DNA from 4 places in the Enterobacter sp. C4G1 genome. Region 1 is predicted to be linked to each of the others. Evidence: predicted binding sites of a transcription regulator. Region 1 holds the regulator's gene; each other region holds the start of a gene.
The links. The regulator CRP, encoded in region 1, controls carbon source genes, mostly activating them, when cyclic AMP is high. The targets are predictions, from matches to a motif close to ATGTGANNNNNNTCACAT.
Positions count from the first base shown of each region.

Region 2: the regulator CRP is predicted to act here: its motif matches at 5,118-5,135, upstream of hpt (hypoxanthine phosphoribosyltransferase).
Region 3: the regulator CRP is predicted to act here: its motif matches at 4,569-4,586, upstream of udp (uridine phosphorylase).
Region 4: the regulator CRP is predicted to act here: its motif matches at 5,366-5,383, upstream of cdd (cytidine deaminase).

Region 1 is NZ_JBQVVV010000001.1:658,117-665,461, reverse strand. Features, by position in the region: gene argD (bifunctional acetylornithine/succinyldiaminopimelate transaminase) at 1-342, shown strand, start outside; gene ACT9TW_RS03280 (YccS/YhfK family putative transporter) at 357-2,444, opposite strand; gene crp (cAMP-activated global transcriptional regulator CRP) at 2,502-3,134, opposite strand; gene ACT9TW_RS03270 (OsmC family protein) at 3,445-3,849, shown strand; gene ACT9TW_RS03265 (phosphoribulokinase) at 3,916-4,785, opposite strand; gene ACT9TW_RS03260 (YheU family protein) at 4,817-5,035, opposite strand; gene ACT9TW_RS03255 (hydrolase) at 5,032-6,054, opposite strand; gene mdcA (malonate decarboxylase subunit alpha) at 6,283-7,345, shown strand, end outside.
Region 2 is NZ_JBQVVV010000001.1:1,900,849-1,908,193, reverse strand. Features, by position in the region: gene panD (aspartate 1-decarboxylase) at 1-55, shown strand, start outside; gene ACT9TW_RS09155 (polysaccharide deacetylase family protein) at 62-1,309, opposite strand; gene ACT9TW_RS09150 (PTS sugar transporter subunit IIA) at 1,373-1,813, opposite strand; gene ACT9TW_RS09145 (ABC transporter permease) at 1,918-2,688, opposite strand; gene ACT9TW_RS09140 (ABC transporter ATP-binding protein) at 2,685-3,611, opposite strand; gene can (carbonate dehydratase) at 3,719-4,381, shown strand; gene hpt (hypoxanthine phosphoribosyltransferase) at 4,453-4,989, opposite strand; gene ACT9TW_RS09125 (glucose/quinate/shikimate family membrane-bound PQQ-dependent dehydrogenase) at 5,196-7,345, shown strand, end outside.
Region 3 is NZ_JBQVVV010000001.1:876,602-883,946, forward strand. Features, by position in the region: gene ubiB (ubiquinone biosynthesis regulatory protein kinase UbiB) at 1-648, opposite strand, end outside; gene ubiJ (ubiquinone biosynthesis protein UbiJ) at 645-1,250, opposite strand; gene ubiE (bifunctional demethylmenaquinone methyltransferase/2-methoxy-6-polyprenyl-1,4-benzoquinol methylase UbiE) at 1,264-2,019, opposite strand; gene rmuC (DNA recombination protein RmuC) at 2,086-3,543, opposite strand; gene udp (uridine phosphorylase) at 3,684-4,445, opposite strand; gene ACT9TW_RS04245 (dienelactone hydrolase family protein) at 4,705-5,511, shown strand; gene ACT9TW_RS04250 (beta-glucoside-specific PTS transporter subunit IIABC) at 5,692-7,345, shown strand, end outside.
Region 4 is NZ_JBQVVV010000002.1:1,436,838-1,444,182, reverse strand. Features, by position in the region: gene mglA (galactose/methyl galactoside ABC transporter ATP-binding protein MglA) at 1-995, shown strand, start outside; gene mglC (galactose/methyl galactoside ABC transporter permease MglC) at 1,011-2,021, shown strand; gene ACT9TW_RS20805 (glutamine synthetase family protein) at 2,068-3,456, opposite strand; gene sanA (outer membrane permeability protein SanA) at 3,577-4,296, opposite strand; gene cdd (cytidine deaminase) at 4,424-5,308, opposite strand; gene ACT9TW_RS20790 (CidB/LrgB family autolysis modulator) at 5,437-6,132, opposite strand; gene ACT9TW_RS20785 (CidA/LrgA family protein) at 6,129-6,524, opposite strand; gene ACT9TW_RS20780 (ParD-like family protein) at 6,710-6,928, shown strand; gene map (type I methionyl aminopeptidase) at 6,909-7,345, shown strand, end outside.

The sequences.
Region 1 (7,345 bases):
ATTGCTGGTGCGGCGTTCGATATCATCAACACGGCAGAGGTGCTGAACGGCGTTAATGCGAAGCGCGAGCTGTTCGTGAAACACCTTCAGCAGATTGATGAGCAGTACAACGTGTTCAGCGAGATCCGTGGTATGGGGCTGTTAATTGGCGCTGAGCTGAAGCCACAGTACAAAGGTCGCGCACGCGATTTCCTGCACGCCGCAGCTCATGAAGGGGTGATGGTGCTGAATGCCGGGCCGGACGTGATGCGTTTCGCGCCGTCGCTGGTGATTGAAGACAAAGACATAGAAGACGGCTTAAACCGTTTTGCTGCCGCGGTGGCGAAGATCGTACGCGGATAAACTGGCCGGCAAAATTAGTACGGCGTGCGTTTTAATACCCGCGTTAACCAAATCCCGTGATGCGGACGCTGACGCCATGCCACCGACGAAATGGTGTGCATGGTGCTCAGATGCCCCAGGATGCGCTGCAAATGCTGCTCCAGGGTGCTCATTGGGCCAAGCGTCAGTGTTTCCGGTGCTTCAAGAATATTCGAATCTCCAGCTTCTCCCGGCGCGTCGTACTCCAGGCGCTGCTGACATCGCTGCAAGGCAATCTCACAGGACTGCAAATAGCGCTGCGCCAGATCGGGTGTCAGCATCGTGTGCTCGCGTGCAAGCGTGGTCATGGCGTTAATGTGCTCGACGATAAACTGGCTGTGCGTCACCCACAGTTTCATGTCTGCCAGATAGTGGGAATTAAAGCCCGGCTCCTGCATCGCCTGGTTCAGTGAGTTAAACAGGGCGTTATGTGCCTGGTTAACCTTCATGCGCTGATACGCCAGCGGCGAAGGCTGTGGATCATCGCTCAGGATCAGGCGTATCGCCTGTTGATCTGCTTCCAGCGCATCATGGGCGTTCTGGCGCAACAACCCGCTTTGCCACTGGGGCCAGAGCCAGACCAGGCCGCCAAAGGCAATCAGGCAGCCAATCAGGGTGTCGACCAGGCGGGCGAGAATAAACTGTTCGCCATTGAGCGTGAGCAGTTGCAGGGTGTATACCGCAGTGACCGTAAAGCCCACCATCGCCCAGCCATAGTTCTTGCGAATAATCAGGTAGCTCACCATGGTGACAGCCAGCATCCCCAGCAGCGTATAGCCTTCCGGTACGTGGAAGTGCAGCGTCACCCCAGCAATGATAAGCCCCGCGATTGTGCCACCTGCCCGGTGCAGAATGCGCACCCGCGTAGCACCGTAACCGTTCTGCGTAACAAACAGCACGGTCATTAAGATCCAGTACGGTTTCGGTAAGTGCAGCGCGACGCCCATCAGACTGGCGGTGCTAAGCATCACGCTGATACGCGCGGCATTACGCAGCGCGGCAGATTTCAGTGACAGATAGCTTTTCAGGGCTGGCAGCAGCGGCAGACGCTTTTGTTTATCGGCCATCAGGTCACGGGGGTAAAGTGGCCGCTGAGTCCGCAGGACACGGGCGATGCGGCTGAAGTGCCACGCCGCAAATTGGCCCACCGGGTTTTCCGCGTGTTGATGGGCAATTTTCTCCAGCGCCCCCAGCTGTTTGTCCATGTTAAAACGCGTGGGATAGCGGTGATACAGGATATCGTCAGCGAGAATGCGCAGGCGCGCTGCCACGGTTTGGGCGTTCCAGCGGATCACCGCCTCGGCGTGGCTACGTTCGACCAGCTTTTGCACCTCCTGCGGATGATGCAGGCTCACAGAGATATGTTCCTGTAAATCCAGACCGACCTGGAAGATACGCAGCAGTCGCTTATAGTCATGATTTTTATTGGCGGCGAGCATGTGCAACTGCTGATAACACTGGCTAATCAGATCGACGACTTTTTGCTGGCGCGCCAGCAGCGGCGGCAGCGATTTTTCCGGATCCGTATGCTGAGTGAGCAGGGTGTACTTGGCTTCGCAGTAGTCGGCAAGCTGCACGTAGAGCAGGCTGAGCGATTCGCGCAGCGGTTGTTCGCGCCACAGGCGGAACCAGATCCAGTTGAACACGCCGTACCACAGGGTTCCCAGCGCGTAGATGAGTAGCGGCTCCCACACCGGCATATTCCCGGCGAGGCTCAGCGTGAAGATGGCGGCAATCAACGACGCGGGCAGCAACCGGGCATGTAGCGCGCTGATTTCAGCGGTCACGCCAAGCGTCATGGCCAGTACGGTCAGGATCAGGGGAAGCGGAATATCACGGGCAAGCAGCAGTTGTACAGCGAGGCTACAGCCTGCAAACAGACAGCCGCCAATAATCAGGCGCTTGAAGAAACGTTTATGCGGTGTGTCCAGACCTGCAATGTTGCAGCAGGCAGGAACCAGGGAGAACAACAGACCCTGTTGCAGATGGCCCAGCAGCAAACCCACGGCCACAGGAAGGCACAACACCAGCGTTTGTCGCAGTGCGTAGTTAACTTCCGGGTGATAAATTAGCCTGCGCCACATGGGGAGTAGAGACAAAAACGGCGTGACACCTTGCGATGGCACGCCGTTTGACCGGAATTAACGTGTTCCGTAAACCACGATGGTTTTACCGTGGGCGGAGATCAGGTTCTGGTCTTCGAGCATTTTCAGAATACGGCCCACTGTTTCACGGGAGCAACCCACGATCTGACCAATTTCCTGACGGGTAATTTTAATTTGCATTCCGTCCGGGTGGGTCATTGCGTCTGGTTGTTTCGCCAGGTTCAGCAGAGTCTGAGCGATACGGCCCGTTACGTCCAGGAAGGCGAGGTTACCCACTTTCTCAGACGTGACTTGCAGGCGGCGAGCCATCTGCGAAGAAAGACGCATCAGGATGTCAGGGTTAACCTGAATCAGCTGACGGAATTTCTTGTAGGAGATTTCGGCCACTTCACACGCGGTTTTTGCACGAACCCAGGCGCTACGTTCCTGGCCTTCTTCAAACAGGCCCAGTTCACCGATGAAATCGCCCTGGTTCAGATAAGAAAGGATCATTTCTTTCCCTTCCTCATCTTTGATCAGCACTGCCACCGAGCCTTTGACGATGTAATACAACGTTTCCGCTTTTTCACCCTGGTGAATCAGCGTGCTCTTCGATGGGTACTTATGAATGTGGCAATGAGACAAGAACCATTCGAGAGTCGGGTCTGTTTGCGGTTTGCCAAGCACCATGCGCTGTTATCCTCTGTTATAAGCTGTCACCAGAGTCATAAGATGCATCCAGACTCTGGGGTTGCAATCGAATTCTTACCCATACCCTGGGAAGTCGGCTGTCGTAATAGTCGCAGCCAGTAAAGTTTGATGTCCTCTGCATACATGTGTAACGTCAATGTATTACTGTAGCATCCAGAGTGTTTTAGCATAGCTTTTGTCGCGTGTCTCCTGGTGTCTCGCTTCAGCATGATGCAGGTCGCCTTCCGTTGCGAGAAATGTAACGTACGCGTAATCTGTCACCAAAAATGCAACGTTGGAGTTAATGAATATGCAAGCGCGTGTGAAATGGGTTGAAGGTTTAACGTTCCTGGGCGAATCCGCTTCCGGACACCAGATTTTAATGGATGGGAATTCCGGCGATAAAGCACCAAGCCCAATGGAGATGGTGCTGATGGCGGCGGGTGGTTGCAGCGCAATTGACGTGGTGTCGATTTTGCAAAAAGGTCGTCATGACGTGACGGATTGCGAAGTAAAACTCACTTCTGAACGCCGTGAAGAAGCGCCACGCCTGTTTACGCACATCAATTTGCATTTTATTGTGACCGGCAAAGAGCTGAAAGACGCTGCGGTATCACGCGCGGTGGATCTTTCTGCGGAGAAATATTGCTCTGTGGCGTTAATGCTGGAGAAAGCGGTAAAAATCACGCATTCGTATGAAGTGATCGAGGCGTAATGCAAGGGGCATCATACGCGTTGATGCCCTCACCCTAACCCTCTCCCACGGGGAGAGGGAAAAGGATCACGCGATCTGCTTACCTTCCATCAACCGCTGCACCAGCGGTGACATAATCAGTTCCATCGCCAGCCCCATTTTCCCGCCCGGCACCACCAACGTATTCATATGCGAAATGAATGAGCCTTGCAGCATGGCCAGCAGCCAGGGGTAATCAATGCCTTCGAGATTGCGGAAATGAATAACCACAAAGCTTTCGTCCAGTGAAGGAATGCTTTTGGCCGCAAACGGGTTGGAGGTATCTACCGTCGGCACGCGCTGGAAGTTGATGTGGGTGCGTGAGAACTGCGGCGTCAGGAAGTTAATGTAATCTTCCATCGAACGAACAACCGAATCCATCACCGCTTCACGTGAATGACCGCGCTCGCTGATATCGCGCGTCAGCTTCTGGATCCACTCCAGGTTCACAATCGGCACAACGCCGACCAGCAGGTCCACGTGGCGCGCCACATCATGCTGCGTGGTCACCACGCCGCCATGTAATCCTTCATAAAATAGCACGTCGGTAGGTTCGGGAAGAGGCTGCCAGGGGGTGAATGTCCCTGGTACCTGGTTCCAGGGAACGGCTTCGTCATAGGTGTGCAGATACTTCCGCGACTGGCCTTTTCCGGTCTGTCCGTATTCTTTGAAAGTCTGCTCCAGCAGACCGAAATCGTTCGCATCTGGCCCAAAATAGCTGATGTGTTTGCCGAGATCGCGAGCTTTGCGGATCGCCATATCCATTTCAGGGCGGGTGTAGCGGTGAAAGCTATCGCCTTCTACCTCTGCGGACCGTAAATTAAGTTGCGCGAAAATCTTGCGAAAGGCGAGGCTGGTGGTGGTTGTACCCGCACCACTTGAGCCTGTAACGGCAATAACCGGATGTCTGGCAGACATAGCAACTCCCTGACTGGAATAGTGTTAAAGGTCAGTCGTGAAAGGCATTGCGGGGCATGATATTGACCGTTTCGTGCAGCTCAGACCATACCAGCACCACCTCGCCACTTTTGAGCTGGCGCTTTACATCGTTGACCTTTTGTTCAAGCGAACGTTCTTGTTCACCATAATCTGTGCCTTCGCGTAATACAAAGCTTTCAATAAGATTATCGAGCGTTTCGGGCGCCAGTTCCTGCCAGGGGATAATCATTTTTTACCGTCCAGAAAAGCGGTGAGCCAGGCTGGAATGCGTGTTTCCAGCCACATCTGTGGGCGTCTGAGCGTGCCTCCGACAAAGCCAACGTGGCCGCCATGTTCGGTCAGTTGGTACTGCACGTTGGCGGGCAGAAATTCCTGCGCGGGGATGGAGTGATGATCCATGAACGGATCATCTTTAGCATGGATGATAAGCGTTGGTTTGGTGATTTTGCTCAACAGCGGCATGGCGCTGCACTGGCGATAGTAATCTATCGCATCGGCAAAACCGTGAATTTTGGCGGTGATCAAGTCGTCGAACTCGCGAATACGACGCACCTTCTTCAGCTGACGCAGGCTCACCGGCAGGGTGTCCGGGTAGGCTTTGAGCTTACGCGCGGCATTGGCCTTCAGCAGGTTGAGCAGATAACGCTGATACACCCGGGAAAACCCTTTTTCCATATGGTAGCTGCACTGCTCCAGCATAAATGGGGCAGAGACAATCACCGCAGCGTCCAGAGGAACCGTGTCGCCCTCTTTTGCCAGCAGGCAGGCCAGCATATTACCGCCCAGCGAATAGCCTACGGCCGCCGTGGGCACCGTACCAAAATTATCACTCAGCCAGTGTAAAAACCAGGTGCCATCTTCGGTTTCGCCTGAATGGTAAATGCGCTTCTGGCGATTTGGCTCGCCGCTGCACCCGCGAAAATGCATCACCACGCCGAGCCAGCCATGTTCTTTCGCCGCCTGGATCAGACCATGTGCATATGGGCTGTACAGGCTGCCTTCCAGACCATGAAACACCACCAGACGGGGTTTATGTTTAGCCTGCTCCGGCTCTTCGCTCCAGGCGAGATCCAAAAAGTCCCCGTCCGGCAAATCCAGACGTTGCCAGTGTGGGGTGAACTGAACCTTGCGGCGGATAAGGCGCGGCAACATGGTCTGCAAATGGCGATTGGCTACGCCACGCATGGGCACAAATTCTGCGCTCTCTTCGGCTGCAATGTCGAAGTCTGATGGGATGATTTGGGTCATAACGGCGATGCTGATTCTTGTCAGTTATTTACTATACCTTCCGAATTGTACCCCGTTTAGCCTGTTTTTCCGAAACATGAACTGATCCCGATCACAAATCTTTACGCTGATTATTACTCTCAGGCTAATGATTAAGCTCTGCGCTTAATTGATGCGTTTCTCACCAGAGTGCACACTTTATTCAGCGTTAGGCAAATCAAAATGATTAGCTGAATCAGGAGGTTAATAATGTTATCTGGGCAAACACCCACCCGGCAATGGAACACGCGACGCAGTGAGAAAGCGCGTCGTCTGGCATCCGTACCGGTGCAGGGCAAGGTACTGCCAACCGGCGATCTTGTCGCCATGCTGGAAAAACTGATCGCCCCTGGCGACAAAGTCGTCCTGGAAGGCAACAACCAGAAGCAGGCGGATTTCCTTTCTCGCTCACTTGCTGAAGTGAACCCGCAAATCGTCCACGACCTGCATATGATCATGCCAAGCGTCGGGCGTAGCGAACATCTGGATATCTTTGAGAAAGGTATCGCCCGCAAGCTGGACTTCTCCTTCTCCGGGACGCAAAGCCTGCGTATCTCGCAGCTGCTCGAAGACGGGCAACTCGAAATTGGTGCCATCCATACTTACATCGAGCTTTATTCCCGCCTGTATGTCGACCTTTCGCCAAACGTGGCGCTGATTGCTGGTTTCAAAGCCGACCGCAAAGGCAACCTCTACACCGGTGCCAGCACCGAAGATACTCCGGCGCTGGTAGAGGCCGCTGCCTTCCATGATGGGATTGTTATCGCGCAGGTTAACGAGCTGGTGGACGACGAGTGTGACCTGCCGCGTGTTGATATTCCTGGCTCCTGGATTGATTACGTTGTCGTAGCTGATAAACCGTTCTTTATCGAACCGCTGTTTACCCGAGACCCGCGTCTGATCAAGCAGGAACACATCCTGATGGCGATGATGGCGATTAAAGGCATCTACGCGGAACATCAGGTGCAGTCCCTGAACCACGGGATTGGCTTTAACACCGCTGCGATTGAGCTGCTGCTGCCCACCTATGGCGAACAGCTCGGTCTGAAGGGAAAAATCTGTAAACACTGGACGCTGAACCCGCACCCTACGCTTATTCCGGCAATTGAAAGCGGCTGGGTGGAAAGCGTGCACTGTTTCGGCGGTGAGCTGGGAATGGAAGAGTATATCCGCGCCCGTCCTGACGTCTTCTTTACCGGTGCTGACGGCTCTATGCGGTCCAACCGTGCCTTCTGCCAGCTGGCGGGTCAGTACGCGGTGGATATGTTTATCG
Region 2 (7,345 bases), 1.2 Mb from region 1:
AGGCGACAATGACATGAAACGTACCGCGAAAGCGATCCCGGTTCAGGTTGCCTGATAGCTGCTACCCCTGCGGCTGATTGCTGATCAGCCGCGACATTGTCTCCAGTGAATCCGTTCTTAAGATGTACAGACGCTTGAGTAAGAACGGATTATCTCCCGGTTTTACCTTTCCTTTCACGGTCGTGACCGCCAGATGAAAACCGGCGTCATTTGCCGCTTTCACCGCGTTATCGTTGTATCCGCCAAACGGATAGGAAAGATAAAGCACATGCGGGTTGAACTGTGCCAAATCACGCCGGGAGCGTTTAAAATCGAACAAAATAATGTGGTAGCTGCGGCTGAGTAAAATCGGCTGATGGTTGCCATCTACGCGGTGTAAAAAATGGGTATGAGACTGAATATCAAATACATCCTGGATCTGCTCCAGCTCTGACACGCTCATGAACTGCAGAGACTTGGGGGCCCACTTCTGCGGATGGCGTTTGATTCGGGATGAGATAATAAACGCCGTTGCCTTAAACCCGTACTCTTTCAAAATGGGATAAGCATAGCGGCTAACGGATTTCAGGCCGTCATCAAAGGTGATCACCACCGACTTAGCAGGCAGGTTTATTTTGTTACGTACGTACCCCTCGAGCTGATACATGGTCAGCGTGGTATAGCCCTGGTCGCGCAGCCAGGTCATCTGGTTGCTAAAGGCACGCACGCTGGTCGTTGTGGAGGTATGACGAAAACGGGTGTTCTCCTCATCACGCAGGATATGGTGGTAGGTAATCACCGGAATACCGTTATCTTCCTGCGCATCCAGACTGCTTACCCACGCCAGGCGGTTGCCAATGCGGATCTGAAACCAGGTTTGGTTCAGACGGTCTTTAAGCTTGTTCAGGATCGGGTAGCGGAGATTGGCGCTTAAGGTCCCGAAAGGAGCGCTGCTGTTGTCAGCGGCGTTATAAACCGGCGTGTCTTTCCAGGTGACCAGATTTTGATTACTGAGCGGTTTATTCAGATCGCCCAGGCCATCTTCAACGCGCTTCTTGCCCTGCACAGGCTCCAGATGCCCCTTGTCGATAAAACCCGTGCCGAAACCGAAGCGGAACTCATAGTAATCTGCCGCCGCAGGCACCACGGCCAGGATCTGCCCGGCACGCACGTTGCCAACGTTGACCACGTCATTACCCACCTGCCCCCAGATCGCCGCATCTTCGGTGGTTTGCATGTATTGTGCAGGCAGTCTTTGCTGACTTAATAAACTGGCAGAACTGATGCCGGAAACGAACAACAACAGCAGGAATAGTAGACGCGTTAGCATTGGATCGTTATCGATACGAAAAAACTGATGTCATTGTAGCAAAAGAGACATCAATACCAATGTTTAATTCTTATACAGGTTGTGAAGCAGGACGAAAGGAGGATTTTTCTGTTGCTGATGCCACAAGCTGCTGACGCCCGGCGTACCTTGCGCCACGATAGCCTCGCGAAACCCGGCGCTGCCGAGTGTTTCTCGCTGCGGGTACATTAGTTCCAGCAACGGCAGGCTAATTCCTGAAATCACTTCGCAACAATCGTGCTTATGGCTCATCAATGCCGCCGTACGATAGGGGGCAGCGCCGGATTTATCGGTAAGAAAGATAACGCCGTCGCCGGTGTCGGTTTCATGCAGGGCGTCGCACATCATGCGGCTGAGCATATTGGTGCTTAAGCCACGCCAGTAATTGACCGCCCGACATTGCGCCAGCGGACCAAATTTAGCGTCAAGCTTGTCCAGCATATCCTGCGCCTGTTCATCGTGGCAGGTGATGACCCATCCCAGCATAACTCCCTCCTTAGCAGGCGAGTAGTTTAGCCCAGTGAAGGTTAGCTTACGGTGATAACTGTCAAAGAAAAGCGCCCGGCAACGGATTGTCGCCGGGCCGAAGGTTAGCTACGCAGACCGCGCCCACGTTGGATCAGATACCAGCACAGCAGGTAGAAGGCGAGGATAAACACCACCAGCACCGCAACGGTAGTAAACAGCGGCACGTCGGTAATGCCGAGGAAACCAAAGCGGAAGCCGCTTATCATGTACACGATCGGGTTCAGGTGCGACAGCGCCTGCCAGAACGGCGGCAGCAGCGTCAGGGAGTAGAACACCCCGCCCAGATAGGTCAGTGGCGTCAGCACGAAGGTCGGGATCAGGCTGATGTCGTCGAACGTCTTGGCGAATACGGCGTTCAGCAGACCGGCCAGCGAGAACAGGATCGCCGTCAGCAGCAATGTTAGCGCCACAAACAGCCATGAATGCACCTGGAACGGGACAAAGAACAGCGAAATCGCCGTGACCAGGATACCCACGCACAGACCACGCGCCACGCCACCCCCCACGTAACCGGCAATGATCACATGCGTAGGCACAGGTGCGACCAGCAGTTCTTCAATGTTGCGCTGGAACTTGGCGCTAAAGAATGATGACGCAACGTTGGCATAGGCGTTGGTAATCACCGCCATCATGATCAGGCCAGGAACGATAAACTGCATATAGGTGAAGCCGTGCATTTCACCAATTCGCGAACCAATCAGGTTACCGAAAATGATGAAGTACAGTGTCATGGTGATGACCGGCGGCACCAGGGTTTGCACCCAGATGCGCATAAAACGATTAATCTCTTTCGCCCAGATGCTTTTCAGCGCGACCCAGTAAAGATGCGTCATGCCTTGTCTCCTTGTTTCTCATGAACCAGAGAGACAAACAGCTCTTCCAGTCGGTTGGCTTTGTTACGCATACTTAATACCTGCACGCCTTGCGCACTCAGCTGGGCGAACACGCTGTTGATCCCCTGCTCTCTCAACACTTCCACTTCCAGCGTCGAGGTATCGACCAGACGATATTGATAGCCTTCCAGCTTTGGCAGCGGGCTTTTCGGTGCCAGGTCGAGGATAAAGGTTTCTGATTTCAGCTTAGAAAGCAGATCTTTCATCGAGGTGTTTTCCACCAGCTCCCCGTTCTGGATGATACCGATATTGCGGCAGAGCATTTCAGCTTCTTCGAGATAGTGGGTCGTCAGAATAATGGTGGTGCCTTTATCGTTAAGATCTTTCAGGAACCCCCACATTGAGCGACGAAGCTCGATGTCCACACCGGCGGTTGGTTCATCGAGGATCAACAGTTTTGGTTCATGCATCAGCGCACGCGCAATCATCAGACGGCGCTTCATCCCGCCGGATAACATCCGCGCACGTTCGTTGCGTTTTTCCCAGAGATCGAGCTGTTTGAGGTACTTTTCGCTACGCTCAAGCGCGTCTTTGCGCTCCACGCCGTAGTAACCCGCCTGGTTCACTACGATCTGTTGTACGGTTTCGAAGGGGTTAAAGTTGAACTCCTGCGGCACCAGCCCGAGCTGGCGCTTGGCGTTAACGACATCTTTTTGCAGGTCGTAACCAAACACGCTCACCCTGCCGGATGACTTGTTCACCAGAGAACTGATAATCCCGATGGTGGTGGATTTCCCTGCGCCATTTGGCCCCAGAAGCGCATAGAAATCACCCGCCTCTACTTTGAGATCTATTCCGCGCAGCGCCTGAACGCCGCCCGGATAGGTTTTTTTAAGCTGTTCAAGCTCCAGTGCAATCGCCATGAATTAGACTTACCTATAGTTCTGACACACGTTGTGTGGTTTCATTAAAAGTCGGGTTACCCTATAGTAGCGCAACGCAATCACTCGGTTACAGGTCGTTAACCTCCATGAATGACATAGATACACTCATCAGCAACAATGCACTATGGTCAAAGATGCTGGTGGAAGAGGACCCCGGTTTTTTCGGGAAACTGGCGCAAGCGCAGAACCCGCGCTTTCTATGGATTGGATGTTCCGATAGCCGCGTTCCGGCAGAGCGTCTGACCGGCCTCGAACCGGGCGAATTATTCGTTCACCGCAACGTAGCCAACCTGGTCATTCACACGGATCTTAACTGTCTCTCGGTTGTTCAGTATGCCGTCGATGTACTGGAAGTCGAGCACATCATCATTTGCGGCCACTACGGATGTGGTGGCGTCCAGGCTGCGATAGAAAACACTGAGCTGGGCTTAATCGATAACTGGCTGCTGCACATCCGCGATATCTGGTTCAAACATAGCTCACTGCTAGGCGAAATGCCGCAAGAGCGTCGGCTTGATACCCTGTGTGAGCTAAACGTCATGGAGCAGGTCTATAACCTGGGCCACTCCACGATTATGCAATCTGCCTGGAAACGCGGGCAGAAGGTATCTATTCACGGCTGGGCGTACGGTATTCATGACGGGTTACTGCGTAATCTGGAAGTGACCGCTACCAACCGCGAAACGCTGGAACAGCGCTATCGCTCGGGCATTGCCAACCTCAAACTCAAGCACGTAAACCATAAATAAAGCCTGAGGTTTTCTCCCTCTCCCGGTGGGAGAGGGCTGGGGTGAGGGCATCAGCCCGCACCCAATCAACATTACTCGTCCAGCAGCACAACTTTCCCGACATACGGCAGATGGCGATAACGCTGGGCGTAGTCGATACCGTAACCCACCACGAATTCGTCAGGGATAGAGAAACCGACAAACTCAACCGGCACCTGCACTTCACGACGGGTTGGTTTATCCAGCAGGGTGCAGATCGCCAGGGATTTTGGTTCGCGCAGGCTCAGGATCTCGCGCACTTTAGAGAGCGTGTTGCCGGAGTCGATGATGTCCTCAACGATCAACACATCTTTGCCACGAATATCTTCATCCAGGTCTTTAAGGATTTTCACATCACGGGTTGTGGACATGCCGCTGCCGTAGCTGGAGGCGGTCATAAAATCGACCTCATGTGACACCTGCACTTCACGGCACAAGTCTGCCATGAACATAAAAGAGCCACGCAACAAACCAACCAGCACCATTTCGCTGCCGCTGTCTTTGTAATGTTCGGTGATTTGACGGCCCAGTTCGGCGATACGCGCTTTGATCTCCGCTTCCGGGATCATCACTTCAACAGTATGTTTCATATTACTAACCATATGATTTTAATAAAAATCGCTCAATGCGGATGAATCTGCGTCCGGCATCGATTCACAAGCCACCCATTATAACAGCAAATGGATAGCCCTGGCGCATGAGTTATAAAAAGCAAATTTTGTGATTCCGATCACACTTGTTAATACCTATAATTAATTGCTAGCAAATAATTAACAAAACTGACGAGTACTTTTCTATGGCTGAAACAAAAACTCAACAGTCGCGTCTACTGGTGACATTAACAGCAGCGTTCGCAGCCTTCTGCGCGCTGTATCTGTTAATCGGTGGCGTCTGGCTGGTCGCTTTAGGCGGTTCCTGGTACTACCCGATTGCAGGTCTGGTTATGGTTGCCGTAACCGTCCTGCTGTTGCGTAGAAAACAATCAGCACTGTGGCTTTATGCCGCATTACTTCTCGCAACCATGATCTGGGGCGTCTGGGAAGTCGGCTTCGACTTCTGGGCACTGACGCCACGCAGTGACATCCTCGTGTTCTTTGGTATCTGGCTGATCCTGCCGTTTGTCTGGCGTCGCCTGATTGTTCCTTCCAGTGGCGCCGTCGCCGCACTGGTGATTGCCCTGCTTATCAGCGGTGGCATCCTCACCTGGGCTGGCTTCAATGACCCACAGGAGATCAAAGGCACGCTGAACACGGAATCCACGCCTGCCGCGGCTATCTCTCAGGTTGCCGATAGCGACTGGCCTGCGTATGGTCGTAATCAGGAAGGTCAGCGTTACTCTCCACTGAAGCAGATCAACGCCGACAACGTGAAGGACCTGAAAGAAGCCTGGGTCTTCCGTACCGGCGATGTGAAGATGCCTAACGATCCAGGTGAACTGACCAACGAAGTGACGCCAATTAAAGTTGGCAACATGCTTTATCTGTGTACCGCGCACCAGCGTCTGTTCGCGCTTGATGCGGCTACCGGTAAAGAGAAATGGCACTTCGATCCACAGCTCAACTCTAACCCTTCATTCCAGCATGTGACCTGCCGTGGTGTTTCTTACCATGAAGCGCGTGCCGATAATGCCAGCCCGGATGTGGTCGCTGACTGCCCTCGCCGCATCATGCTGCCGGTGAACGATGGACGACTGTTTGCAGTTAACGCCGAAACGGGCAAGCTGTGCGAGACCTTTGCCAACAAAGGTGTCCTGAATCTGCAAACCAACATGCCGGATACCACGCCGGGTCTGTATGAACCGACCTCGCCGCCGATCATCACCGATAAAACTATCGTGATTGCCGGTTCGGTAACGGATAACTTCTCTACCCGCGAAACCTCTGGCGTTATCCGTGGTTTTGACGTGAACACCGGTAAACTGCTGTGGGCCTTCGATCCGGGCGCGAAAGATCCAAACGCGATCCCATCGGACGAACACACCTTTACCTTTAACTCACCGAACTCCTGGGCACCAGCAGCGTATGACGCGAAGCTGGACCTGGTCTACCTGCCAATGGGTGTGACCACGCCGGATATCTGGGGCGGCTATCGCACACCAGAGCAGGAGCGTTACGCGAGCGCTATCGTGGCGCTGAACGCGACCACCGGTAAACTGGCATGGAGCTACCAGACCGTTCACCACGATCTGTGGGATATGGACATGCCATCCCAGCCGACGCTTGCCGACATTACCGTTAACGGCAAAACCGTTCCGGTAATTTATGCACCAGCGAAAACGGGTAACATCTTCGTACTGGATCGCAGCAACGGTAAGCTGGTTGTTCCTGCACCGGAAAAACCGGTTCCTCAGGGGGCAGCAAAAGGCGATTACGTCAGTAAAACGCAGCCGTTCTCTGACCTGAGCTTCCGTCCGAAGAAAGACCTGAGCGGTGCAGACATGTGGGGTGCCACCATGTTTGACCAGCTGGTCTGCCGCGTGATGTTCCATCAGCTGCGCTACGAAGGTATCTTCACACCACCTTCTGAGCAGGGCACGCTGGTCTTCCCGGGTAACCTGGGGATGTTCGAATGGGGCGGGATCTCCGTTGACCCGAACCGTCAGGTAGCGATTGCCAACCCGATGGCGCTGCCGTTTGTCTCTAAACTGATCCCACGCGGCCCGGGTAACCCAATCGAACCGCCGAAAGACGCGAAAGGTACCGGGACCGAATCCGGTATTCAGCCGCAGTATGGCGTGCCGTTTGGCGTAACCCTGAACCCGTTCCTGTCACCGTTCGGCCTGCCGTGTAAACAGCCTGCATGGGGTTATATCTCCGCGCTGGATCTGAAAACCAACCACGTCGTGTGGAAGAAACGTATTGGTACGCCTCAGGACAGTATGCCGTTCCCGATGCCGGTTCCTGTGCCGTTCAATATGGGGATGCCAATGCTGGGTGGCCCAATATC
Region 3 (7,345 bases), 220 kb from region 1:
CAACTGGATGGCGTTTGCCGCTTCACGCAGCAGGTTGAGCTCATCAATCAGCGTTTTTTCATACTCGCGCACAACTTCCATTGGACGCAGGCGTCGACCGTCCGGCAGCAGACGTGGAACCCAGCGCGCAAGGCGGTAGATAAGCTTCATGTCCGCCTTGATAACCGGCAAGATGTCCGGGCGGATCACTTTAATAACGATCTCTTTGCCATTTTCTTTCAGGCGTGCCGTATGCACCTGGGCAATCGAGGCCGATGCCAGCGGCTGAATTTCAAAATCGTCAAACCAGGTTTCAACGGGGATATTCCCCATTGCTTCTTCGATTTGCTGCTTTGCTCGCGCACCGTCAAAAGGCGCTACGCGATCCTGCAATAACGCCAGCTGATCGGCGATTGTAGGCGGGAAGAGATCCCGGCGGGTGGAGAGCATCTGCCCAAACTTGATCCATACCGGGCCAAGCTCCTGCAACGCCAGACGCAGGCGTTCACCCAGCGGCTGATCCTTGTGGCGATTTGGCATCCAGAACAACATCCGTCGCCAGATTCGAAGCGGCAGAGTGATACGCATTTTGGGGATAAGCTCGTCGAGCCCGTAACTCAAAAAGGTGTGGACGATAAAATAGAGGCGCCGAATTTCACCAGGCGTCATTTGCCCTCCAGTTTTTCCAGCCGTTTGGTTAGCGCGTCAACCGCACGTTCGACAGCAGCAGTTTCTTCCGCAAACCATGCCACTTCAAGTGGCCCCGGAGCCATGCGCCACTCTTCGGTCAACACTTCTGCCGCGTAGCGCTGTTGGCGCTGAACAGTTTTGCGCAGAAATGCCGAACCACCATGAATGACTTTGCTGATCCCTTCGGCGGCGATGTCGCCAATATAAGGTGCAAGCAACTCTGCCGGGTCGAACTCGGCAAGATCGCTTAACGCAACGAAGTTCTGCACGACCTGAATGTCACCTTCGACTTCCAGCTCGCCGCTACGGATAAGCGCAGTCAGCTGCTGGCGGTCGCGCAGTTTTGGCACCACGCTCATATGCGTGATGACCGAGCAGTCGGCCTCACCTTCCCACTCACCCAAAACATCAAGCTGGCGTTCACTGAACACCAGCACCAGCGGCGTAGAGAACTCTTTTAAAACAATACGTAACACCTTTCCGTTGAGCCGCTGACGCGCAGTTTTTAGCGCCGGAGCACGGTAAAGAAAGGCATTCAGAGCATTCTCGATGCCTGCGGTGACTAAGGGTTTAAATGGCACGGGATACCTCCACTCAGAACTTGTAACCGCGATGCAGCGCGACGACACCCGCCGTCATGTTGAAGTATTCAACGTTTTCAAATGCGGCATCCTGCATCATTGCTTTTAAGGTGTCCTGATCCGGGTGCATTCGGATAGATTCAGCCAGATAGCGATAGCTTTCTGCATCGTTCGCCACCAGCTCACCAATGCGCGGCAGCACGTGGAACGAATAGGCATCGTAGGCTTTACTCAGCGGCTCGATAATCGGTTTGGAGAATTCGAGCACCAGCAGGCGTCCACCCGGCTTCAGCACGCGGTACATGGAACGCAGCGCTTTGTCTTTCTCGGTGACGTTACGCAGGCCAAACGAGATGGTGATGCAGTCAAAGGTGTTGTCCGGGAACGGCAGCGCTTCAGCGTTCGCCTGTACATATTCAACGTTACCCACAACGCCGATGTTACGCAGCTTCTCACGTCCCATTTTCAGCATGGAGTCGTTAATATCTGCCAGCACTACGCGACCGGTTTCGCCAACCAGACGTGAAAACTTCGCCGTCAAGTCGCCTGTACCGCCCGCTAAATCCAGCACCGTTTGCCCACGACGCACACCGCTACAGTCGATGGTGAAGCGTTTCCACAAGCGATGAATGCCGAATGACATCAAGTCATTCATCACATCGTACTTCGCCGCCACGGAATGAAATACGTGGGCCACCATGTCAGCCTTCTGCGCTTTAGCAACAGTCTGAAAGCCAAAGTGCGTCGTGTCTTGTGAATCGTCAACCATCTCAGAGCCTGCTTATCAGTCAAATGTCCGTGAAGTGTAACAGATTGGGCGCGTTTGCCCTACGGTTCAACCACCGTGAAAGAAACGATTCGGCGGTTCAGAAGGTGACAAATCCGCGGCTAAATCGTTGTCTTCGCTGTCTGTATTTTGCACACCAGCCCCTTCTCGCAGGCGATATTCATCGTCCTGAGCGGTAGCCTGTTCAACCATTTCAGGATTAATCTCGCGCTTAACCTCCACCCCCAGGCTACGGAATGCCTCTGCTTGCGCCAGCAGGTTGCCGCGCCCGGAAGAGAGCTTTTTCATCGCCTGGCGGTAGTTATCCTGCGCGCGATCGAGGCTCTGCCCAACAGAGGACATATCGTCCACAAACAGGCGCATTTTGTCGTACAGCTTGCTGGCGCGATCGGCAATTTGCTGTGCGTTACGGCTTTGGTGCTCGTAGCGCCAGAGGTTTGCAATCGTCCGCAGCGCCACCAGAAGTGTCGTGGGGCTCACCAGCATAATGTTATTTTTCAATGCTTCGGTTATCAGTTCGGGCTGTCTGTCGAGCGCCAGCAGGAATGCAGGCTCAACCGGAATAAACATCAGCACGTAATCCAGGGAGCGTAACCCCGGTAGCTGCTGATAGTCTTTGCGGCCCAGCAGACGAATGTGGTTACGGACAGAGGTGATATGCTCTTGTAACGCAGACTCACGGATGTAATCGTCCTCGGCATTGAAGTAGCGTTCGTACGCCACCAGCGTCATTTTGGCGTCGATAACGACATCTTTGCCCTGCGGCAGGCGCACAATGACATCAGGCTGCATCCGCGAGCGGGCATCGTTTTCGATGCTGACCTGCGTTTCATACTCGTACCCTTCACGCAGGCCAGAAGCCTCCAGCACGCGGGTCAGTACTACTTCACCCCAGTTGCCCTGTGCTTTGTTGTCGCCTTTAAGCGCACGCGTCAGGTTAACCGCCTCTTGCGCCATCTGCGCGTTCAACTGCTGGAGATTACGAATTTCATGCGCCAAAGTGTGGCGTTCGCGCGCCTCCTGGCCAAAGCTGTCCTGCACCTGGCGGCGAAAACCGTCCAGCTGTTCACGCAGCGGTGTGAGCAGGCTGTTCAGGCTTTGGCGGTTTTGTTCGTCAACACGGCGGTTGCTGTGCTCAAAAATGCGGTTCGCCAGGTTTTCGAACTGTTCGCTCAGGCGCTGCTCGCTGTTGATCATCTGGCGGATTTTGTCTTCCGCATGGAGTTGGGTCGATTCAAGACGGGTGGTGACTTCACGGAGATCGGCTTCCAGTGAGGTATTGATATCACGCAGATTGCGCAGTTCGTTATTGAGCAGCTCACACTCGTCGCGCCAGTGCCCGCTCTGGGCAAGCTGTTGTTTCGCGGCGCTGAGCTCAGCGACCATCTCTTCGCGTTCTGCCAGTTGATCGGCTTTATGCTGCGCGTGCTGATAGCTGGATATGAGCCAGCCTATTCCCACGCCCACCAGCGCAATCACTGCATAAATCAGGATTGAGATATCCACAATGCCCCCTGCATCAACGTTTTACCCGCATAAAATAGAATTGTGCTGTATGAACGTCCAGTTTGAAAGGGTTTTCCTGCGAGGCGCTACGCAAAAAAGAAAAGGCCGAACGAGTCGGCCTTTTATTGAAGAAGTGAGGACTAGATCAAGCGGCGAGCCGCTTCAACCACAATTTTCACCGCATGGCTTTCGGTCTGCTTCATGGTTTCAGCGTTCGGGATCTCTTGCTGAGTACGGTTAACGATAACACCCGCCACCATACCGGCACGCAGACCCTGGCTTGCGCACATGGTCAGCAGCGTTGCAGATTCCATTTCGTAGTTCATCACGCCCATAGACTGCCACTCTTCCATGGAGCCTTTGAAGCGGCTCACTACGCGGCCAGAGAAGGTGTCGTAACGCTCCTGGCCCGGGTAGAAGGTATCGGAAGAGGCGGTAACGCCGATGTGCGTTGTTGCGCCCACAGATTTCGCGGCTTCAACCAGCGCAGTGGTGCATTCGAAATCCGCCACTGCCGGGAATTCCATTGGCGCAAAGTGCAGGCTTGCACCGTCCAGACGCACGGACGCGGTCGTGACCAGCACGTCGCCCACATTGATATGTGGCTGAATTGCGCCGGTGGTGCCGATACGCAGGAAAGTACGGATACCCAGCTGCGCCAGCTCTTCAACGGCAATAGAAGTAGACGGGCCGCCGATACCGGTAGAACACACGATCACCGCTTTACCATCCAGCTCTGCGCGCCAGGTGGTGAATTCACGATGGGATGCCAGCTTAACCGGCTTATCCATCAGCGCGGCGATCTTTTCCACACGCTCTGGATCGCCAGGGACGATAGCGAGCGTAGCCCCTTGTAAATCGTTTTTAGTGAGGCCGAGATGAAAAACATCAGACTTAGACATAGGTGACTCCTCTGTGGGTCGGTTTGTCAGAAGAAGTAAAACGGTACTTTACAGAAGCAGTGTGCGTAATTTCGTGACGAATCTCACCATGAATGAAAATGATTGCAGTTTATTTCCATAAATAAGTGATCAACATCACATTAACAATGTTATACCGTGGTGTGTTGCACAAAAGATAGACCGTTTAAGGCACTGTGAGTTGTTAACCTTGTGACTATATTTACCTTTGCGCTAACTCAACATTGGTACGGAGAATGCCATGACTGAAAAAACCGGTTTTGCACCTGCTGCGGCCCCTCATGCTTCAACCATTGTCACTACTCCCGAAGAAGCCATTACTGCAGGAGAGACATCCATTCCCTCACAGGGGGATAACATGCCGGCTTACCATGCGCGCCCGAAATCGGCCGATGGCGCTCTGCCGGTCGTGATTGTGATACAAGAAATTTTCGGCGTACATGAGCATATTCGCGATGTTTGCCGTCGACTGGCGCTGGAAGGTTATCTGGCCATCGCACCAGAGCTCTATTTCCGCCAGGGCGATCCAAATGACTACAGCGATATCCCGACGCTATTCACTAATCTGGTCAGCAAAGTCCCGGACGCGCAAGTGCTGGCGGACCTGGACCATGTCGCCAGTTGGGCGGCGCGTAACGGCGGCGACCCACATCGGTTGATGGTGACCGGTTTCTGCTGGGGCGGTCGCATCAGCTGGCTGTACGCCGCGCATAATCCGCAGCTCAAGGCTGCCGTGGCGTGGTACGGCAAGCTGGTCGGCGAAAAAACGCTGAATTCACCTAAGCAACCGCTGGATATCGCCGTGGATCTTAACGCCCCGGTGCTGGGTTTGTACGGCGGCCAGGATACCGGCATTCCACTTGATACCGTAGAAACCATGCGTCATGCGCTGCGGGCGGCAAATGCGAAGGCGGATATCGTGGTTTATCCCGATGCAGGACATGCTTTTAACGCGGATTATCGGCCGAGCTATCACGAAGAATCCGCCAAAGATGGCTGGCAACGAATGCTGGCGTGGTTCCGACAATATGGCGCTAAAAAGGGTTAAGCGGCTCACAAATTGATGCATGAAGCGCCTGTGTTGTTTGACTTTTAAGCACAATCTGGCCGATATACAAAGCACAGGCGTGTAACTACGAGCCGTAGGCAAGACCTGAAGCCCCTCTCCTCTTTCGAGTGGAGAGGGGCTTCAGGTCTTTTTTTTTGCTCTGGAGACAGGGGCCAGAACATGAACCACTTGCAAACTGCGCTGGACATCATCGCCCTGGTTGGCGGTGCTGAGAATATCGAACATATCGAACATTGCTCCACCCGCTTGCGGTTGAGCCTGTATGACAACAGCAAGGTCAACGAAACGGCGCTGACAAACATCGACGGCGTGTTGGGCGTTCGCGTCAACGTGCAGTGCCAGGTGATCATCGGTCACGAAGTGGTACAGGTGTTTGATGCGGTGCGTTCTCTGGTGGGCTCGCCGCAGGCCGGTGGGCAGCACACACCTGCCAGAGTCAGCCGCGGGGCGCAGATTGTCGATTTTGTCATTAGCGTTTTTCAGCCGCTGGTGCCGGCAATTGCTGGCGGCGGGGTGCTGAAATCCCTGCTGCTGTTGCTGGATGTGATGGGCTGGCTGAGCCGCAACAGTTCAACCTACAAGGTTCTGGATAACATCGGCTCTGCACCGCTCTATTTCCTGCCGATTCTGGTAGCGATCACTACCGCCATGAAGCTCAAAGTGAACGTGCTGGTTGCGGTGTCTGCCGTGTCGGTCATGGTGTTGCCTGCCATGACCAAACAGCTTGCCGAAGGAACGGCATTTATGTCGTTCGACCTGCGCAACGTGGCGTATGCCTCACAGGTGTTTCCGGCGATCCTGTGCGTGCTTTTTTACGCCCAGACCGAAAAGCTGTTTAACCGCTACTCACCCGGTGCGCTGCGCATTTTCCTCTCGCCGATGCTTTCTCTGCTGGTCACCGTCCCTGTTACCCTGCTGATCCTGGGGCCACTGGGTTATGAGCTGGGTGCCGGGCTGGCAACGGTCATTTTGTGGCTGTACGGAAAACTGGGTTTTGTGGCAACCGGGCTGCTTGCCGCCGCCCTGCCCTTTATGGTCGCCGCCGGGATGCACAAGCCGATGCTGCCCTACGCCGTCGCCTCTATGAGCCAGTTCGGGCGTGAGATGCTCTACCTGCCTGCATCGCTGGCGCACAACATTGCCGAATCCGGCGCGTGTCTGGCGATTGCACTCAAAAGCAAAGATAAAGTGCTGAAGTCCACCGCGTTCTCAGCCGGGATCTCCGCGCTGTTCGGCATTACTGAACCGGCGCTGTATGGCGTGACGCTGCTGAATAAAAAAGCGCTCTACAGCGTGATCCTCGGTGGCGTGGTGGGCGGTGCGTTTATCGGCTGGATGGGTATTCAGGCTTTTGCGCTTGTGGGCCCCGGCCTTGCCAGTATCTCGATGTTTGTCTCGCCAGATAACGCAATGAACATCGTCTGGGCCTTTGCCGGTGCGGGGTTGTCATTTGCCGTGGCATTTATCAGTGCATTAGTGCTCTGGCGCGACAAGGTGCCGGAAAAAACCGATACCCTGACGTTCACCCGCCCGGTAGAAGGGCAAATCATCCCGCTGGAGAACGTTAATGACGATGTTTTCTCACGCAAAATCATGGGTGACGGGATAGCGATTGTGCCTTCTCAGGGCGTATTGCGCGCCCCGGCAGACGGCACTGTGGTGAATGTATTTGAAAGTGGTCATGCGCTAAGCCTGCTCACCGATGCCGGTGTCGAGCTGATATTCCATATCGGGATCGACACCATCAGGCTACAAGGCGAGGGCTTCTCAGCAAAAGTGGCCGAAGGTCAGCACGTTAAGTGCGGCGACACGC
Region 4 (7,345 bases), on a different contig from region 1:
CAACATCGTCATTAACGGAAAAAGAGGTTAACCACCTTTTTACCATTATTCGTAAACTCAAAGATCGCGGCTGCGGTATTGTCTATATCTCGCACAAAATGGAAGAGATCTTCCAGTTGTGCGATGAAATCACCATCCTGCGTGACGGTCAGTGGATTGCCACTCAGCCGCTCGAAGGCCTGGACATGGACAAGATCATTGCCATGATGGTTGGCCGCTCGCTGAACCAGCGCTTCCCGGACCGTGAGAACAAACCGGGTGAAGTGATCCTTGAGGTGCGTAACCTGACCTCGCTGCGTCAGCCGTCCATTCGCGATGTCTCATTCGACCTGCATAAAGGCGAAATTCTGGGGATCGCAGGGCTGGTCGGTGCCAAACGTACCGATATCGTGGAAACCCTGTTTGGTATTCGCGAAAAAGCCGACGGCACTATTACGCTGCACGGTAAAAAAATTAACAACCACAACGCTAACGAAGCCATTAACCATGGTTTTGCGCTGGTGACAGAAGAACGTCGTTCTACCGGTATTTACGCTTATCTGGATATTAACTTTAACTCGTTAATTTCGAATATTCGTAATTATAAGAACAAAGTCGGTCTGCTGGATAATTCCCGTATGAAGAGTGATACCCAGTGGGTTATTGACTCCATGCGTGTTAAAACGCCAGGCCACCGTACACAAATCGGCTCTCTGTCAGGTGGTAACCAGCAGAAAGTGATTATCGGTCGTTGGTTATTAACCCAGCCAGAAATTCTGATGCTGGATGAACCAACCCGCGGTATCGATGTGGGTGCAAAGTTTGAGATTTATCAGCTGATTGCTGAGCTGGCTAAAAAGAATAAAGGGATCATTATCATTTCTTCCGAAATGCCGGAATTGTTAGGGATCACAGATCGTATTCTGGTTATGAGCAATGGTCTCGTTGCCGGTATTGTTGACACCAAAACGACAACGCAAAACGAAATTCTCCGTCTTGCGTCTTTGCACCTTTAAGATCAGGGGCTCCTCATGAGTGCGTTAAATAAAAAAAGTTTTCTCACTTATCTGAAAGACGGCGGTATTTACGTTGTTCTTTTAGTGTTACTGGCCATTATCATTTTCCAGGACCCTACGTTCTTAAGCCTGCTGAACTTGAGTAACATTCTGACCCAGTCTTCCGTGCGTATTATTATTGCACTCGGCGTGGCAGGTCTGATTGTGACCCAGGGTACTGACCTTTCCGCAGGGCGTCAGGTTGGCCTTGCCGCGGTTATCGCCGCCACCATGTTGCAGTCGATGGAAAACGCCAACAAAGTGTTCCCGGAAATGGCAACCATGCCAATTTTCGTGGTGATCCTGATTGTGTGTGTCATCGGTGCAATCATTGGCCTGATTAACGGCATCATCATCGCTTACCTGAACGTAACGCCATTCATCACCACCTTAGGTACGATGATCATCGTTTACGGTATCAACTCCCTGTATTACGACTTCGTGGGTGCGTCCCCAATTTCAGGCTTCGACAGCGGCTTCTCGACCTTTACGCAAGGGTTTATCGCGCTGGGCAGCTTCCGCCTGTCTTATATCACCTTCTATGCACTGATTGCGGTGGCCTTCGTCTGGGTTCTGTGGAACAAAACCCGTTTCGGTAAGAACATCTTCGCAATCGGTGGTAACCCTGAAGCGGCGAAAGTATCTGGCGTAAACGTGGCTCTGAACCTGCTGATGATTTATGCCCTGTCTGGTGTGTTCTACGCCTTCGGCGGGATGCTGGAAGCAGGTCGTATCGGTTCTGCAACCAACAACCTCGGCTTCATGTACGAACTGGATGCGATTGCAGCGTGCGTGGTCGGCGGCGTTTCCTTCAGCGGCGGCGTAGGTACGGTGCTCGGCGTGGTAACCGGTGTAATTATCTTCACCGTTATCAACTACGGTCTGACCTACATCGGCGTGAACCCGTACTGGCAGTACATCATCAAAGGCGCAATCATCATCTTCGCGGTTGCGCTGGATTCACTGAAATACGCCCGTAAGAAATAAAGACACCTTGCATTATCAGGCCCGCTCTTTGAGCGGGCTTTTTATTTCACGCAAGCGTCAATTCTTGCTCGGTGACGATACGTTCAAACCCTTCGAGCTCAGAAAGTTTGCAGGCAATCCACTGCTGTGAAAAGGCCTCGCCCAGGCTATCAATGAGATATTGGTTGCCGGAAAATGCCTCGATAGCTTGCTGCTGGAAAAGCGGCAGTACAGGTTCATCATGTTGCGTCTCTTGTAAATCTTGCTCATCGACGTTTTCTAGTCCATACAACATACCGGTCAGGATGGTAGCGACCACCAGATAGGGGTTGGCATCTGCGCCGGCCAACCGATACTCAATACGACGATTGCCTTCGTCCGAGCAGGGTATGCGTAGCGCGGCGGAGCGGGTGTTATAGCCCCAGGAATTGAACAACGGCTCGGTCAGGTTTTTACGCAAACGGCGGAAGCCGTTAACGCCCGGAGCAAGAATGGCAATGGATGCGGGCATCAGCGCCAGCTGGCCCGCGATACATAAGCGCATCATGCCATTGAGTTCCTCGGCGGGTGAGGCAAACACGTTTTCGCCGTGAATATTATTCAGACTGAAATGGAAATGCAGACCACTACCGGACTGAAGGCTAAAGGGTTTAGCCATAAAGCTGGCCTGAAGACCGTTTTTGTCGGCGACAAAGCGGGTCAAACGGCGTAACGCCAGCACGTTATCGCACGTCTCAACCACCCGATGACTGTGCCTGAGGTTCAGTTCGAACTGGCCGGATTCAGCCTCAGCTACGATCCCGGTGAGTGGGATATGCTGGCAATGTGCCAGCTGTTCCAGCTCATCAAACAGTGCCGCGTGTGCCGCTGAGGTGTCCATATGAAAGCAGCCCTGATTTTGCGGATCCTGAGCGCCTTTCCCCGTCAGATAGAACTCAACTTCCGGCGCAATCACCGGGAAAAGCCCATGCTGGTGGAAGCGTTCAAGGACATTCTGCAATATCACGCGGGGTTCAAACGGACAGTCTTCCCCGTTAGCGTCTTTCATCGTCAGGAGGATCTGCGCGCTGTGCTGCGGATCGTGCAAAGAAGGGCGTAGGGAGCCGGCGACCGGAAGGCATAGCCGGTCTGGCTCATCATGAAGAGGTGCGGAAATCTTCCCTTTCTGATCCATCGAATAGACCGAGAGGGGGAAATAGCAGCCGTTTTCGAGACTCAGCATGTTATCCACTGAAAGCCGCTTACCGCGCATAATGCCATTGATATCGTTCAGGTAAACGTCAATGTGTTTTGTCTGCGGGTAACGCTCCAGATAATCCGCCACTTCCACCGAAAACGTGTGCTTCATGGCAGCCATTTTCTCATCGAAATAGAGGCCGGAATTATGGGGCCCCGGAAGAGATAAGCCCGGAAAGTTGAAGTAGTGGCGGATATTTTTCAGGAAAAAAGCGTTCATTATTGAGTTCATAGTCATTCTTCAATGAAGCCGTAACGGCAGTGAACTCAGCTTAAAAGGGCGGGTGTAAAGGAGGGATAAAAAGAGTGGCTGGTGTCGTAAAGAAAGAATAAAAGAGGGCTATTTTTTCTCTTTTTTCTGCATATCCAGCAATTGCTCAGGTGTCACCGCCGGGTAACCTTGCGCATCTTCGGGGACTTCGTGCATCGCCGGGATCGGCACCAGCGGGCCTAAGAAGCGCGGTTCACGTTTGAATATGTACAGGTCGGCCAGCGCGCCAAAACGGGCTCCAAACTCACGTACGCGTACGCTAAGCATGTCTTTAGGTGATGGCACGGCGTAACACTGGGCCTGAATACCCATATGCAGCGCGATAAACAGCGCCCGTTCGCAGTGGAAACGCTGGGTGATGATGATGAAGTCGTTAGTGTCGAACACCTTGCGAGTCCGCACGATAGAGTCGAGGGTACGGAAACCGGCATAGTCGAGCACGATATCGGCCGGATCGACGCCTGCGGCAATCAAATCCTTACGCATCGTTACCGGCTCGTTATAGCTTTGCAGTGCGTTATCACCGCTGAGCAGCAGGTAATTCACCTTGCCGCTGTTGTAGGCGTTAAGCGCGCCCTGAATACGGTAACGGTAATACTGATTGATAACGCCAGTGCGATAGTACTTGGCGGTGCCGAGCACCACGCCAACCTGGCGGTAAGGGAGGTCTTGCAGGTCATCAAAGATGTAGGGGGCGGTTTTCCAGCTCATCCAGCGGTCGAGGCCAAGCGCAGTCAACAGCAGTATGCCGACCAGGACAGACAGGCTGTAAAAAACGCGCTTTAACATGCAGATGGCTCGTTCCGAAGATGGGATTTCACTCAGGCTACTTTACCCGTCCGGTAAGAGCAAGAAACAGCGATTCAACTGAGGGGTTTTTCATCAGATATGCGGGCATTTCTGCCCGCACTCAGTATTACGCAAGCAGTACACGATCAATGGTGGTACAGCCGAGCGCTTTCAGCGTGGCGGCGGTCGCATCCCACTGGATCAGCGGTGCATCGGCAATTTCTGCCAGAATCGCGCGCTGGATATCAGGGTAATCGTATCCGTTCAGGTTCAGCAGGTTCAGTGCGCCTTGCAGAGGCGGCAGCGTTGGGTTGAATGCCGCATTTTCAGCGTAACTGCCGCTAAAGATGCGGCCATCACGGCACTGAAGCGCCACACCGCTTGGTGATTTGCTGTATGGGGTATGGCTTTTATTTGCAGCAGCAATTGCCGCTTCACTCAGCGCGTCACCGGAAAGCGCAAAGCCATGATCCTGCTCGTCCATCAGCAGTGTTTTGATATCGAGATCTTTTGGACCGAAGGCGTCTGGCAGGTAATCTCCCAGGGTGTGCGGTGCACGGCCTGGCAGGTTGATACGCAGTTGCAGCCCGCTGTTCAGTTCATTCATAAACTGGCGACAGTGACCACACGGGGTGTAGTTTACGGTAATGGCACTCAGCGCTGTTTCACCACGAAGCCAGGCGTGGCTGATGGCACTCTGCTCTGCATGAACCGTTTGCTGCATGGTCGCGCCGAGGAATTCCATATTCCCGCCGAAATACCAGGTTCCGCTCACGCCGCGAGCAATGGCACCAACGTTGAAGTGGGAGAGATCGGCGCGGGCACAGGCGGCAGCCAGCGGCAACAGTGCGAAAGCCAGCGCGTCTTCGTCCAGCCCCGTCGCCTGTTTAAGCGTCGTGACGTGCTCTGCCGTCAGCAGGGCGGGGAAATGCTCATCCGCCAGAACCGGGGCCAGGGCTGACTGCAAATTCTCTGCAAGCTGGGCGAAAGCGGCTTGAAAACGTGGATGCATGGCGATGCCTCATAAAGGTTAATGGATCGGTAGTGTACGGAGCCGTCAGGGCTTAATATGTGATCCAATTCTCATTATGTATGCAACTTATGAAAACAAAATGAAATTTGCGCGACGCATCGCAAATTTTACCCCACAACGGCCAGAATAATCGGGAACAGGAATGGCGCAATCAGGGAGGTCATGATCCCGCAGATCACCAGCGCCAGCGAGCTAAATGCACCTTCCTGATAATCCATCTCAGCGCAGCGCGCGGTGCCCAGGGCGTGTGAGGCGGTACCCATCGCCAGGCCACGGGCGGCCTTAGTCCGGATTTTCATGAGATTCAGCAGAGTATGGCCAAATACCGCACCCAGAATACCGACAAAAATGACGCACATGGCGCTGATCGCCGGAATGCCGCCGATGCTGCCACCTACGGCCATCGCAATAGGCGTGGTGACGGATTTCGGCAAAATAGAAGCGGCAATTTGCGCAGATGCCCCCATCAATAGCGCGACGGAAGTCCCGGTGATCATCGCTACCAGGCTACCGACAAAACAGATGGTGATGATGGATTTCCAGCGCGCGCGGATCTGATGTAACTGTTCATATAAAGGAAAGGCGAGTGCGACAACGGCAGGTTGCAGCAGGTCGTTTAAAATTTTGCTGCCAGCGAAATAGCGCTCATACGGGATGCCCGTCAGCAGCAGAAACGGAATAATCACCACCATTGCTACCAGCAGTGGGTTAAGTAATGGCATCTTAAAACGTACGGCAAGTTTACGTGCGGCGAAGAACACGACCAGCGTTAACGGCAGCGACCACCAGATATTGGCCATCATTTTTTTGTTTTCTCCCCAACCACTTTACGTTCGCCGTGAACCAGATGCGAACTCCAACTGACTACCAGGAAAACCACCAGCGTGCTTATCGTGCAAGACACAACGATGGGGCCGAACTGGGCTTTGAGCAAATCAAAGTACTGCATCACCCCGACACCGATAGGCACGAACAGCAGGGCCATATAGCGGATGAGCACAAAGCAGCCAGGGTTGACCCATTTTGCCGGCAGGATTTGCAGCGCCAGCAGAACAAACAGGATCAGCATCCCGATAATGCTGCCAGGAATGGTGATAGGAAGCAGCGACGCGAGGAAAATCCCGGCGTAGAGGCAAGCGTAAATCAGGACGAATGCGCGCAAGTACTGCCAGATGATATTCAATGATTTGCTCATGGTGAAAGTCCTTGATGAAACGCATTCATCATACAATTAAACCCGGAAATGTGCCACGGATCACATCATGAATTTTGAGCATACCAGACATTCCTGAATGGAACGTCGGGCATTTCCACAAATGGACAGGGCGCCGGTTAAATGAGAATATATGATTCATATATGAATCGTAACGGTATGTATAAATGGGAATCGTAAAAATATCTGACCTGCTGCATGACGACATCCGCGATGCCAGCAAGGCTATGTCGCGCTCGGTGAACGCGCAGGCCGAATACTGGCTCCGTCTGGGGATGCTGTGCGAACTCTATCCTGAACTCAATTACCAACAAATTAAGATGATGATGCTGAAATCAGGATCCGACCGTCTGCTGGAGGTGATCAATGCCGTCAATAATCATTAAAACGGCTGATGAGCTTGCAACGCAGCGCCATGCCGGCGAACTGCTTGCCTCCGTGTTTACCATGTTAGACGGATTTATCCAGCCCGGGGTCACGACGATGGCAATCAACAACCGGGTGGAAGATTTTATTGTTAATGAGCTGCACTCCCGCCCGGCCAGTAAAGGGCAGTATGACTTTCCGTACGTGCTGAACACCTCGGTAAACGAGGTCGTCTGCCACGGGATCCCGAAAGAGTCGGAGCACCTGAAAATCGGGTCAATTGTCAACGTGGATATCACCCTTGAGAAAGGCGGCCTGATTGCCGACTCCAGCAAAATGTACCTGATTGGTGACGTGTCACCGCTGGCGCGTCGGCTGGTGAAAAAAACCTATGAGGCCATGTGGAAGGGGATCAAGGCGGTGAAACCTGGCGCAAC